DNA from 4 places in the Streptomyces sp. NPDC012827 genome. Region 2 is predicted to be linked to each of the others. Evidence: riboswitches for the same ligand, from Rfam matches in the RefSeq annotation. Region 2 holds a riboswitch; each other region holds the start of a gene.
What was found. A riboswitch is a leader RNA that binds a small molecule or an ion and turns the genes downstream of it on or off. The one in region 2 is predicted to bind cobalamin.
Positions count from the first base shown of each region.

Region 1 (3,186 bases), on a different contig from region 2:
GCGTGCGGCGAAGGAGGAGGCACCGGACCCGAAGGCCACTCCCTTGACCTTGGTGTAGTCGCCGTTCTCGATCCAGCCGACGTTCATTCCGCCGTCACTGGTCCATTCGGTCTCGATCCCGGAACCCCAGGCGATCGTCTCGGCCTCCTGGCGGACGTACGGATCGAGTGGGCCGGCCTGCGGGGCACCCGTGCTCGTCATGTTGATGGTCGGAATGGTGCCGTCGGCGTTGTAGGAGAACTTCTCCACGGCTACCGAGCGGGTGAAGCCACCTCCGCCCGGGAGGGCGCCGTTGTGGTAGAAGAAGTACGAACTGCCCTTGAAGTCCACGATGCCCGGGTGGTTGGTGAAGCTGTTGCCCTGCGCGGGCATGACTGTTCCCCGGTAGGTCCAGGGTCCGGTCGGGCTCGGTGCCGTGGAGTAGGCGATGAACTCCTGGCAGCACCTGGCCGCGTACACCAGGTAGTACAGACCGTTCCGCTTGTAGGCCCACGGCCCTTCTTCGTACAGCGTGGGACGGTCGGGGTTGCCGGTGCGGGTGCCGAATCCTGAGGTGGTGAGCGGGATCTTGGTGGGGCTGCCCGAGTAGGAGGTCATGTCGGCGTTCAGCTTGACGTACCACAGGTTGGGGTTGCCCCAGTAGAGGTAGGCCTGACCGTCGTCGTCGATGAAGACGGTCGGGTCGAACTCGGTGTTCTCCAGCAGCGGGCGGCCGAGGGCGTCCCGGAACGGTCCGGTGGGGCTGTCCGCCACCGCCACGCCGATGGCGAAGGCACCGGTCGCCCGGACCGTCACGGGCACGTACCAGTAGAACTTGCCGCCCCGTTCGACGGCCTGGCCCGCCCACGCGTTGGCGCCCGCCCAGCTGAAGGTGTTCAGGCTGAGCGGTGCGCCGTGGTCGGTCCAGTTGACCATGTCGGCGGAGGACCACACCCGCCAGTCTTTCATCACGAAGGAGGAGGTGGAGCCGTCCTCGTCGTGCCCGGTGTAGAGGTAGACCCGTCCGTTGTGCACCAGCGGGGACGGGTCGGCGGTGTAGACGTGCTGCACGATCGGGTTGTCGGCCCTGGCCGCCGTGGGATGCACCGCGGCAGGAAGGACGGCGAACGCCACCATGAGGATCAGCACCCAGGTTGCCCGGGCGAGTCTGGTACCGGTGGCGGGTGGTCTCGCTGCGGTCGGGTGAGCCGTTGGCCTGCGGACGTCGCTACTGGACATGGTGTGGCCCTTCCTGGTGCTGCGGGTCGGGGGTTGAGCAGCCGGTCAGACGCGGGGAGGCCGTTGTCCGAAGTGTGGTTCCATGCCCACTTCGGTTTCACGGTCGTTCGGTCGAAGGTGCCGACGCGGGTCCGTGGGGTCACCTGGCCGGGTGGGGGCGGCAGGACAGGGCCGGGATACGGCGTGTCCCGGGCGCCGCCTACGCATTGGACGACGGGCCGGCCGCGCCAGGCCTGACAGGAGGAGCACGGCCGCGCGGTACGGGCGCGGGCGTGGGCATGGTGCGGGTGACGTCACACGAAGCTCCAGGAGGCGATCGGGCACTAAGGCCAGGTACACCCTTCCAAGTCCGGCATTCGGCGTGTGGGGGACGGCATGTACGCCATGCGAAAGCCGCTTCAGCCAGGTCACGTTCGATACTGCGAACGTAAATCGAACCTTCGAACGTCATGGATGGTAGGAGTCGAGAGCGGACAGCACAAGATCCCTAGAAGCCGCATCTCAACCCAGTGTGATCGCTCAGTTCTTCCGGTAAGGAAGAGTGGTACGCGGCAGTCGACGCCGGACCCGTTGCGGACGCCGGGTTGTCATCCGACCGAAGAGGGCTTTGCCGCACGCGCTATGCTGCGAGCGCCCCGCGGGGGAAGTCCGGTCGAAGTCCGGCGCTGACCCGCAACGGTGGACGGAGCCCAAGTCGTGGCGCCGTGAGCCCGATTACCCGCGGTGGTGAAGGCCCCTGTCGAATCGCCGTGGACTGCGAGAGGGTGCTGCGCAGGGCGCCCCGCGTCCCGGGCTGCTCCTTTGCTCGTGCAGGTGCACGGCCCGAGCGAAGGCGACCCGCCGGTGGTCACACCCCTGGAACGCACACCCGCGCCGTCATTCCCCACGGGACGCAGCGGGGCCGAGCCCGCGCGGTCCAAGCGCGTGTCCCTGCCGTTTCTCCTTCTCGTCCTCTGCGTCGGACTCCTGCTCTCCGTCGTGTGCGGGGCCGGGATGGGAGCCTCGGGACTGTCCTGGGGCGAGGTGCTGCGTTTCCTGTGGGCCGGGCTGACAGGCGGCGCCGTATCGCCGGACGAGGTCCCGGCTTACACGATCGTGTGGGAACTGCGCTTTCCGCGAGCCGTGCTGGCCGCGGTCGTCGGAGCCGGCCTGTCGGCCATCGGAGTCGCCGTACAGGCCATGGTCCGCAACGCCCTCGCCGACCCGTTCGTCCTGGGCATCTCCTCCGGCGCGGCCGTCGGTGCCAATGCCGTCCTCCTCTTCGGAGCCTTCGGCGCTCTCGGTCTGTGGGCTCTGTCCACGGCGGCCTTCCTCTCCGCGCTCCTCGCCATGGCGCTGGTCTACGCGATCGCCCGCACCGCTGACGGCCTGACCCCGCTGCGGCTCGTGCTGACGGGCACGGCGATGTACTACGGCTTCTCGGCCGTCACCACGTTCATGGTGTTCGCGGCAGAACGCGGCGAAGCGGCCCGCTCCGCGATGATGTGGCTGCTCGGCAGCCTCGGCGGAGCCAGCTGGGCCTCCGTGCCGATCGCCGCGGGAGCCGTGCTCGCCGGACTCACCCACCTGACGGTGTCAGCGCGTCGCCTGAACGCGCTGGCGATGGGGGACGAGACCGCGGCCGCCCTGGGGGTGGACGCGGGGAGGCTGCGCAAGGAGCTGTTCCTGGTCTGTGCCGCCGTCACGGGGGCCGTGGTCGCGGTGAGCGGTGCGATCGGTTTCGTCGGCCTCATGGTGCCGCACGCCGCACGGATGCTGGTCGGCGCGGACCACCGCCGGCTGCTGGCGGTCGCACCCCTCGCCGGAGCTGTTCTGCTGATCTGGGTGGACATCCTTTCGCGTGTGGTGCTCGCGCCCGTCGAGCTGCCGGTGGGCGTGGTGACCGCCGCCATCGGCGTCCCGTGCTTCGTCCTGCTGATGCGCCGCCGCTCCTACACCTTCGGAGGCAAGTGATGCGGATCGACATCG
Region 1 covers NZ_JBIBBY010000014.1:85,228-88,413, reverse strand. Annotated here, with positions in the region: gene ACFY60_RS27955 (glycoside hydrolase family 43 protein) at 1-1,086, opposite strand, end outside; cobalamin riboswitch at 1,812-1,959, shown strand; gene ACFY60_RS27950 (FecCD family ABC transporter permease) at 2,074-3,171, shown strand; gene ACFY60_RS27945 (ABC transporter ATP-binding protein) at 3,171-3,186, shown strand, end outside.
Region 1: it holds a riboswitch for cobalamin, as region 2 does, so the genes downstream of both, ACFY60_RS27950 (FecCD family ABC transporter permease) here and ACFY60_RS02085 (ribonucleoside-diphosphate reductase subunit alpha) in region 2, are expected to answer to the same signal.

Region 2 (3,186 bases):
GGCCTGGGCGGCCGCTCGTTCGGCACCTGGGTCACCTGGTTCCTGCTCGGCGGTGACCTGTACACCGCGTACACCTTCGTCGCCGTCCCGGCGGCCGTCTACGCGGCGGGCGCGGCCGGCTTCTTCGCCGTGCCGTACACGATCCTGGTCTACCCGCTGATCTTCACCTTCCTGCCGCGCCTCTGGTCGGTCTCGCACAAGCACGGGTACGTGACCACCTCCGACTTCGTCCGGGGCCGCTTCGGCTCCAAGGGCCTGTCGCTGGCGGTCGCCCTGACCGGTCTCCTCGCCACCATGCCGTACATCGCGCTCCAGCTCGTCGGCATCCAGGCCGTCCTGGACGTGATGGGCGTCGGCGGCGGCGAGAACACGCACTGGTTCATCAAGGACCTGCCGCTGCTCATCGCCTTCGGCGTGCTGGCCGCGTACACCTACTCCTCGGGTCTGCGCGCCCCGGCGCTCATCGCCTTCGTCAAGGACACCCTGATCTACATCGTCATCGCGGTGGCGATCATCTACATCCCGATCAAGCTGGGCGGCTTCGACGAGATCTTCGCCAAGGCGGGGGAGGCGTTCGGGCAGACCAACGAGGCCACGGGCAAGCCGCGCGGCGCACTCGTGCCGGGCGACGCCAGCCAGTGGACCTACGCGACGCTGGCGCTCGGCTCCGCGCTCGCGCTGTTCATGTACCCGCACTCCATCACGGCGACGCTGTCCTCGCGCAGCCGTGAGGTGATCCGCCGCAACACCACGATCCTGCCGCTGTACTCGCTGATGCTCGGCCTGCTCGCGGTCCTCGGCTTCATGGCCATCGCCGCCGGGATCCAGGTCAAGAACGGCCAGCTCGCCATCCCGCAGCTGTTCGAGAACATGTTCCCGGACTGGTTCGCGGGCGTCGCCTTCGCCGCCATCGGCATCGGCGCGCTCGTCCCGGCCGCGATCATGTCGATCGCCGCGGCCAACCTCTTCACCCGCAACATCTACAAGGACTTCATCAAGCCGGACGCCACCCCGGCCCAGGAGACCAAGGTCTCCAAGCTGGTGTCGCTCCTGGTGAAGGTCGGCGCGCTCGCCTTCGTCCTCACCATGGACAAGACGGTCGCGATCAACTTCCAGCTCCTGGGCGGCATCTGGATCCTCCAGACCTTCCCGGCCCTGGTCGGCGGTCTCTTCACCCGCTGGTTCCACCGCTGGGCGCTCGTCGGCGGCTGGGCCGTCGGCATGGTGTACGGCACGGCCGCCGCGTACGGCGTGGCCAGTCCGACCCAGAAGCACTTCGGCGGCTCCTCCGCCGAGATCCCGGGCATCGGCGAGATCGGTTACATCGGCCTCACCGCCTTCGTCCTCAACGTCCTCGTCACGGTCGTCCTGACCCTCGTCCTGCGGGCGGTCAAGGCCCCCGACGGCGTCGACGAGACCTCCCCCTCGGACTACACGGCCGACGCCGGCGACCCCGGTGTCCAGACCGAACTCCCGAAGGTCGGCGCCGACACGCACTGACACGGGGACACAACATGTGGGGGGTGCCGCGAGCGGCGCCCCCCACATGTATGCTCATGCTCGCTGTCGACGCAGGGGAATCCGGCGCGAATCCGGAACTGTCCCGCAACGGTGTGTCTTGTACCTGTTCGTACGAGGTGAGTCCGAGGACCTGCCGACGGTGCGCCCGGTCCTTCCGTTCCGGGTGCCACAGACGTCCGGGCCTCGTGGAGTGGGCCGGTGGACGCGGAGCGCCCGTGTGCCCACGGCCGCCCGCCTGCCCGCCTTCCCTCCCCCGTGGCCCCGAGCCGAGCGAGGGAGAGCCCCACGTGACCATCGCGCCCGCCGATCCGGCCACCGCGATCGAGAGCGACGGTAACGAGAGCGACGGACCCGGGACCGTACTGCTGCGGACCCTGACCGAGCTGACCGCCGACCTCCCCGACACCGACCCGGGCAAGGTCGCCGCCGCCGCGCTGCGCGGCCGGAGCGCCGCCTCGGACGAGGCGGAGCTGCGCGAGCTGGCCACCGAGGCCGCCGCAGGCCTGATCGCCGAGGACCCGGCGTACTCCCGGCTCGCCGCCCGCCTGCTCACCGTCACGATCGCGGACGAGGCCGCCTCCCAGGGCGCCGTCTCCTTCTCGTCCTCCGTCGCGGTCGGTCACCGCGAAGGCCTGATCGCGGACCGCACCGCCGCCTTCGCCGCCCTGCACGCCGCGCGCCTGGACGCCCTCGTCGACCCGGCGGCCGACGACCGCTTCGGCTACTTCGGCCTGCGCACCCTCTACTCCCGCTACCTGCTGCGTCACCCGATCACCCGCAAGGTGATCGAGACCCCGCAGCACTTCATGCTCCGCGTCGCCTCCGGCCTCGCCGAGGACGACAGCACCCGGGCCGTGGACGAGGTGGCGGCGCTGTACGGGCTGATGAGCCGGCTCGACTACCTGCCCTCCTCCCCCACCCTGTTCAACTCCGGCACCCGCCACCCCCAGATGTCCTCCTGCTACCTGCTCGACTCCCCGCAGGACGAACTGGACTCCATCTACGACCGCTACCACCAGGTCGCGCGGCTCTCCAAGCACGCGGGCGGCATCGGCCTCTCCTACTCCCGCATCCGCGCCCGCGGTTCGCTGATCCGCGGCACCAACGGCCACTCCAACGGCATCGTCCCCTTCCTGAAGACGCTCGACGCCTCCGTCGCCGCGGTCAACCAGGGCGGCCGCCGCAAGGGCGCCGCCGCCGTCTACCTGGAGACCTGGCACGCGGACATCGAGGAGTTCCTGGAGCTCCGCGACAACACGGGCGAGGACGCCCGCCGGACGCACAACCTCAACCTCGCGCACTGGATCCCGGACGAGTTCATGCGCCGGGTGAACGCCGACGGCGAGTGGTCGCTGTTCTCCCCCGCCGACGTGCCCGAGCTGGTGGACCTGTGGGGCGAGGAGTTCGACGCCGCGTACCGCAAGGCCGAGGCCGCGGGCCTGGCCCGCCGGACGCTGCCGGCCCGCGACCTGTACGGCCGGATGATGCGGACGCTGGCGCAGACCGGCAACGGCTGGATGACCTTCAAGGACGCCTCGAACCGTACGGCCAACCAGACCGCCGAGCCGGGCCACACCGTCCACTCCTCCAACCTGTGCACCGAGATCCTGGAGGTCACGGACGACGGCGAGACCGCCGTCTGCAACCTGGGCTCGGTCAACCTGG
Region 2 covers NZ_JBIBBY010000001.1:470,286-473,471, forward strand. Annotated here, with positions in the region: gene mctP (monocarboxylate uptake permease MctP) at 1-1,500, shown strand, start outside; cobalamin riboswitch at 1,544-1,674, shown strand; gene ACFY60_RS02085 (ribonucleoside-diphosphate reductase subunit alpha) at 1,809-3,186, shown strand, end outside.

Region 3 (3,186 bases), on a different contig from region 2:
GCGACCGGTCGAGGAACATCTCGCCGGGCGGCGGGCCCCAGTGCTCCTCGACGTGCGACCGCAGTTCCTCGGGGAGGGTCGCGTACCAGCGCCGGTAGTCGGCGGCCGGAATGCGGACCGGGTTCCTGGCGAGCTGCTCCTCGGTCAGCCAGTCCTGGTCGTGGCCGCCGGCCTCGATCAGGGCGCGGATCAGCTCGTCGCCGTCACCCGAGACCACGCCGGGGATCTCGTCCTCGGGCCCGAAGTCGTAGCCCTCGGCCATCAGGCGGCGCAGCAGGGCCACGGCCGAGGCCGGGGTGTCCAGGCCGACCGCGTTGCCGATGCGGGAGTGCTTCGTCGGGTACGCGGACAGCACGAGCGCCAGCTTCTTCTCGGCGTTCGGGATGTGCCGGAGGCGGGCGTGCCGGACGGCGATGCCGGCGACGCGGGCCGCGCGCTCGGTGTCGGCGACGTACGCGGGCAGGCCGTCGGCGTCGATCTCCTTGAAGGAGAACGGGACGGTGATGAGGCGGCCGTCGAACTCGGGCACGGCCACCTGCCCGGCCGCGTCCAGCGGCGACAGGCCCTCGTCGTTCTCCTCCCACGCGGCACGCGAACCGGTCAGGCACAGCGCCTGGAGGATCGGCACGTCGAGCGCGGCCAGCGCGCCCGCGTCCCACGCCTCCTCGTCGCCGCCCGCCTGCGCCTCGGCGGGCTTGGTGCCGCCCGCGGCCAGGACGGTGGTGACGATCGCGTCGGCGGTACGGAGGGTGTCGATCAGCTCCGGCTCGGGGGCGCGCAGCGAGGCCACGTACAGCGGCAGCGGCCGGCCGCCGGCGTCCTCGATCGCGTCGCACAGGGCGCCGACGAAGGCGGTGTTCCCGCTCATGTGGTGGGCGCGGTAGTAGAGCACCGCGACGACCGGGCCGGCCGCGTTCCGCGCGGTCCGCTCCAGCGGGCCCCAGGTGGGGGCGGCGGCCGGGGCCTCGAAGCCGTGGCCCGTGAGCAGGACGGTGTCGGAGAGGAAGCGGGCCAGCTGCTCCAGGTTGGCCGGGCCACCGTGCGCGAGGTAGGCGTGGGCCTCGGTGGCCACGCCGATCGGCACGGTGGAGGTGGCCATCAGCTGGGCGTCGGGGGCCTGTTCGCCGCTGAGGACGACCACCGGCTTCCCGGCGGCGAGGACCGCGTCCAGGCCCTCCTGCCAGGAACGGACACCGCCGAGGAGGCGGACGACGACCAGGTCGGCGCCGTCGAGGAGGGCGGGCAGCTCGTCCAGCGGCAGGCGGGAGGGGTTGGCGAAGCGGTACGCGACCGGGCCGTCGGGCGCGGCGGCGTTGGCCGCCCGGGCGCTGAGCAGGTCGGTGTCGGAGTGCGACAGCAGCAGGAGCATGGCGAGCTCAGGCCTTCCTCGGGGTTGTCCGCGCCCCGGGTGGTCGTGTGGGTGGGGGCCTCCCCTGCCCGGACGGAGCCGGGAGCGAGGGGAAGGGAGTTCCTGACTCACCCGTTCCGTCGCCGGTACGGGCTCACAGTGGCGGGACCGCGCCGGATTCTCACCGGGCTTCCTCCCCGGGGTCCTGGGACCCCATGCCGCTTCGCATCCTAGATCGTGCCGCCGGGGCGGCCGAGGGGGCGGCGGAGTCGGCCCGATCACACCACGTGGCCGGGCGGTGCGCCGTGGGTATGCTCGCCGCCATGCCGCCCACCCCACCCCCGGCGCCCGGACCGGGTGAAACCCGCGTACGGGACCGTGGCGACGCCTGCCCCGGAGCGCTGCGCCTGCATCCGGCCGACGACGGCCGCCTGGCCCGGCTCCGGCTGCCCGCAGGACGTTTGACGGTCCGTCAGGCCGCCGTGCTGGCCGACGCGGCGGAGCGCCTGGGCGACGGGCGGATCAGCGTCACCTCGCGCGGCAACGCCGAGCTGCGGGGCCTGGGCGAGGGCTGCGGCACGGAGCTCGCCGCACTCCTGACAGGGGCGGGTCTGCTGCCCTCCCCCCGCCACGAGCGGATCCGCAACATCGTGGCCTCCCCCGCCGCCGGCCTGGACGGACTCGGCACCGCCGACGCCCAGTTGTGGGCGCGCGAACTGGACACGCTGCTCTGCGCGGAGCCGTGGACGGCCGCCCTCTCGGGCCGGTTCCTCTTCGCCCTCGACGACGGCCGCGGGGACATGACCGGGCTCGGCGCGGATGTGACCTTGGTCGCAGTGGCGGACGGAGCGCCCCGGGGCGCCCTCCTGTGGTCCGGCGGGCAGGCCCTCCGGGTCGCCGGGGCGGACGCGCCCCGGGCCGCGGTCGCCGCCGCCGGGGCGTTCCTGGCCGCCGCCCGGGCCGCCGGGACCGGTGCCTGGCGGGTGGCCGAGCTGCCGCCCGGCCACACCCCCGACGTGGCCGGCGCACTCGCCCGGGCCGGGATCCCGGCGGAGCCCGTACCCGCTCCCGCCCTCCCGCACGGGGCACCGCCCGCGCCGGGGCCGCTCGGCGACCACGGCCTGTACGTCCTGGCGCCGCTCGGCCGGCTCACCGCCGCGCAGCTGCGGGGCCTCGCGGACGGCGCCGCCGAGGTGCGGCTCACGCCCTGGCGCGGCGCCGTCGTCGTCACCGACCGGACGGCCGACCGCGCCGCCGACCGGCTCCCGGCCCTCGCGGCCCTCGGGCTGATCACCCGTCCCGACTCCCCGTGGGCGGGCGTCACGGCCTGCACGGGCCGCCCCGGCTGCGCCAAGTCCCTGGCGGACGTACGGGGGGACGCGACGGCGGGGACGGCCGCGGCCCCGGAGCCCGGTGCGGGTGCGGCGCCCGGCACCGGCGAGGCGCACGCCGGCTCCCCCGGCACCGGCGAGGCGCGCGCCGGCTCCCCCGGCCCCCTCCTCCCCGTCCACTTCTCCGGCTGCGAGCGCCGGTGCGGGCACCCGCGCGGCACCTGGGTGGACGTGCTCGCCACCGGTGACGACGCCTACCGGGTGAACGGCGCCCCCACCCCCCGTACCTCCCTGCCCGGCGCGGTCGCCACGGCCCGCACGACCCCGACCCCGACGACGACCACGAGATGAGCGAGAGCACCAGGATGTTCGACTACGAGAAGGACGGGACGGAGATCTACCGCCGGTCCTTTGCCACGATCCGCGCCGAGGCGGACCTCGCGGGGCTGCCCGCCGACGTCGCGCAGGTCGCGGTCCGGATGATCCACGCCTGCGGCATGACCGACC
Region 3 covers NZ_JBIBBY010000002.1:366,800-369,985, reverse strand. Annotated here, with positions in the region: gene cobN (cobaltochelatase subunit CobN) at 1-1,369, opposite strand, end outside; cobalamin riboswitch at 1,447-1,580, opposite strand; gene ACFY60_RS05090 (cobalamin biosynthesis protein CobG) at 1,660-3,030, shown strand; gene ACFY60_RS05085 (precorrin-8X methylmutase) at 3,045-3,186, shown strand, end outside.
Region 3: it holds a riboswitch for cobalamin, as region 2 does, so the genes downstream of both, cobN (cobaltochelatase subunit CobN) here and ACFY60_RS02085 (ribonucleoside-diphosphate reductase subunit alpha) in region 2, are expected to answer to the same signal.

Region 4 (3,186 bases), on a different contig from region 2:
CCCCGGACGTGGCCCTGATGGGCGCGTACTCCGACTTCGCCGCGGAAGGCCGGCTCTACGCCGCCAGCGAGCTGCTGTCGGTCAGGGCGGAGTCGAACTTCCTGCCACCGCTCGCCGACGCGGGCTCGGTCCGCCACACCCTCTACGGCCTGCCCTTCGTCGCCAGCAGCCGGCTGCTCTTCTACAACGAGGAGCTGTTCGACAAGGCCGGCGCGAAGCCCCCGAAGACCTGGTCGGACCTCAAGGACGCGGCCGAGGCGCTGAAGGAGGCGGGCGTCACGTACCCGTACGCCCTGCCGCTCGGCCCCGAGGAGGCGCACGCCGAGGCCCTGATCTGGGAACTCAGCAACGGCGGCGGGTACGTCGACGGCAACGGCGACTACAGCCTCGCGTCCGAGCAGAACACCCGGACGTTCCGCTGGATCAGGGACAACCTGGTCGCCCCCGGCCTCACCGGCCCCGTCCCGCCGGCCGCGCTCGACCGGCAGGACGCCTTCTCCGCCTTCCTGCGCGGCGAGGTCGGCATGGTCAACGGCTACCCCTCCCTCCTCCACGAGGCGAGGGCGAAGGGCATCAAGGTCGGCACCCTCAGCATGCCCGTGTCGGACACCCTTGCCGAAGGCGAGGTCCCGCCGTCCGTGGGCGTCGCCGACTGGATGATGGCCTTCAAGCGCGAGGGCAACCGCGAACCGGCGGGGAAGTTCCTGGAGTTCGTCTACGAGGACAATCACCTCAACGAATTCGCCAGCCGCTACCACCTGCTGCCCTCGACGCTGACCGCGACCCGGACCTCCAAGGACGCGGCGGCCGACCCCAGCCGCCAGCAGTTCCTGAAGGCCCTGCGCGGCGCCCGGCTCTACCCGGTCAACGAACCGTCCTGGCTGCAGGTCAGCAACATCATCAAGCGGAACATCGGCAAGGCCGTCGCGCCGTCCGCCGACCCGAAGGCCGTCCTCGCGGACATCGCCCGGCAGGCCCGGGAGCCGGCGCGGAAGGAGTAGCGCGGTGCTGCCCGCGCCTGGTGGCGAGCCCGTGGCAGTCCTGATCGCCACGGCTCCGGCGCCCCGCGTGTGGCCCACGGCAGCCGCCCCGTCGCTGCCGCCACCTTCGTCCTGATCGCCGTGTTCGCCGTCCTCGGCGCTGCGCCGAGGCGCGTGACGCCCTCGGGGCCGGCCCGGGCGAAGAGAATCCGCCCCGGCCGGCCCGTCACCGCCTGCTGAGGGCGGTGTCAGTTCACGCCCGGCAGGGACACGTCGAGCGCGGGGACCGGACGCGGGGATCCGTCGGCGTCGACGGCGACGAAGGTCAGGAACGCGGTGGCGACCTCGGTGGCGGGTCCGGCGCTGTTCCACCGCTCGGCGGTGACCCGCACTCCGACGGTCATGGACGTCCGGCCGGCACGTTCGAGTCCGGCCTCGACGCTGAGAAGATCCCCGGCCCGGACCGGGGCGAGGAAGGTCATGCGGTCGACGGAGACGGTGACCGCGGGGCCGTCGGCGTGCCGTCCCGCGGCCGCGGCGGCGGCGTCGTCGATCAGCTTCATCATCACGCCGCCGTGGATGGTGCCGTAGAGGTTGGTGTCGTGCTCGCTCATGATGTGGGCGAGGACCACCCGGGAGTCGTCCGGCGTCTTCACCGGGCGGGACACGGGGGCGGGGCTGGTGACGGTGGGATCGGCCACGTCAACTCTCCTTCGCGAGTCGCGGCAGGGCTGTTCCGCACGCCACGGGTACCGGCGTGCGGGCAACGGGCAGGTCTTCGGACTCGCGGGCACGCCCTCCCCGGAGGAGGACATCTACTGGCCGTCGCTTCCCAGACCCGCCGGGTCCAGTGCGTATGACGGCGGTCGTTCCCGCTCACCGCTGCGGGGCAGTCCCGGATTCCCACCGGGTTCCCTCTTACGACGCCCCCGACCTCCCCGGAGCCGTACGGGCCATGGGGTGGACGGGGGCGAACCAGCTGCACGCCCACCCTACGCGCCCGTGCCCCGACGGAACGGGAGAGGGCGGACACGAGGGCACGGTGGGGGTCCCGCCGGAGAACGCCGCCGAGCCGCGCCCCGACGCGATCGAGGTGCCCGTCACCGCAACACATGTCGCCTCCATGCGTCTGCGCTGTGAAATCCGGGGTAGGCGGGGCGGGACATGCGTGCGGACGGTTGCGAGGCGGACCGGAATGAATCAAACGGCAGGTGGCGAGGGCGGGCTCACGCGGGTGGCGGGCGTGAGGCCGGTGTCCGCGGTGTTCGAGGGCGACGACGACATCGCGCTCGCCCGCGATCTGGCCGGCGACTTCCTCACCGATGTGCAGGCGGTACACGGTCTGCCGGTGTCGGGGCGGGCGATGAGCATGGTGCAGCTCGTGGTGAGCGAGCTCGTGACCAACGCGCGTAAGTACGCGCCCGGGCCCTGCCTGCTGGATCTGCGCGTCCGGGGCGGTTCGGTGGAAGTGACGGTGTGGGACAGCAACCCCACCCCGCCGGCGATCCTCGGCCCTGACCCCTTCCGCATCGGCCAGCACGGATTGGAGATCGTCATGGCCGTCAGCGAGAGTTTCGCCGTCCATCGCGAACCTGTGGGCAAGCGCATCACCACGTCGATCGTGCTGGCCGACGATCCCGGAGGGGCCGCGGCGGGTCGCCAGCCGTGATCGGCGCCGTCGCTACGCCGCAGGTGGTGGGGAGCGCACGGCGGGGGCCGATTCCGAGCCGCGATCGGCCTGAGCTCCTACCATGGCCCGACGCGGCGATGCGTGCGGGGTGCCTTGCCGGGTACCGCGTCCATGAGGGTGCTGTCCCTCCAGGCAGGCGATTGCTGAAAGCGATGGGTTCGTGACTCGTCTCGGTGACACAGGGGACGACCAGACCAGGGGAACGGGTGGAGACCCGTTGTCCCGGGCGCTGGAGATCACCGGTGCCGTCGACGGACTGGCGCACCTGTGGAGCGCGGCCAGCCAGAAGGCCAGCCTGCGGCTGTCGCGACACCAGCTGCGTGCGCTGAAGATCCTGCGGTCCGAGCCGGGGGCCAACCTGACCACGCTGGCCGAGCGGATGGACATAACGCTGCCGACGGCCAGCCGGCTGTGCGACCGGCTGGCGGCGGCGGGGCTGCTGGAGCGGGTGCTCCACCCGCACAAGCGCCGTGAGGTCCAGCTGAACCTCACGCTGCACGGTCGCCAGGTCCTGGA
Region 4 covers NZ_JBIBBY010000014.1:67,993-71,178, reverse strand. Annotated here, with positions in the region: gene ACFY60_RS27885 (extracellular solute-binding protein) at 1-1,001, shown strand, start outside; partial or broken gene ACFY60_RS27880 (acyl-CoA thioesterase) at 1,262-1,594, opposite strand; cobalamin riboswitch at 1,753-1,901, opposite strand; gene ACFY60_RS27875 (ATP-binding protein) at 2,176-2,649, shown strand; gene ACFY60_RS27870 (MarR family winged helix-turn-helix transcriptional regulator) at 2,831-3,186, shown strand, end outside.
Region 4: it holds a riboswitch for cobalamin, as region 2 does, so the genes downstream of both, ACFY60_RS27880 (acyl-CoA thioesterase) here and ACFY60_RS02085 (ribonucleoside-diphosphate reductase subunit alpha) in region 2, are expected to answer to the same signal.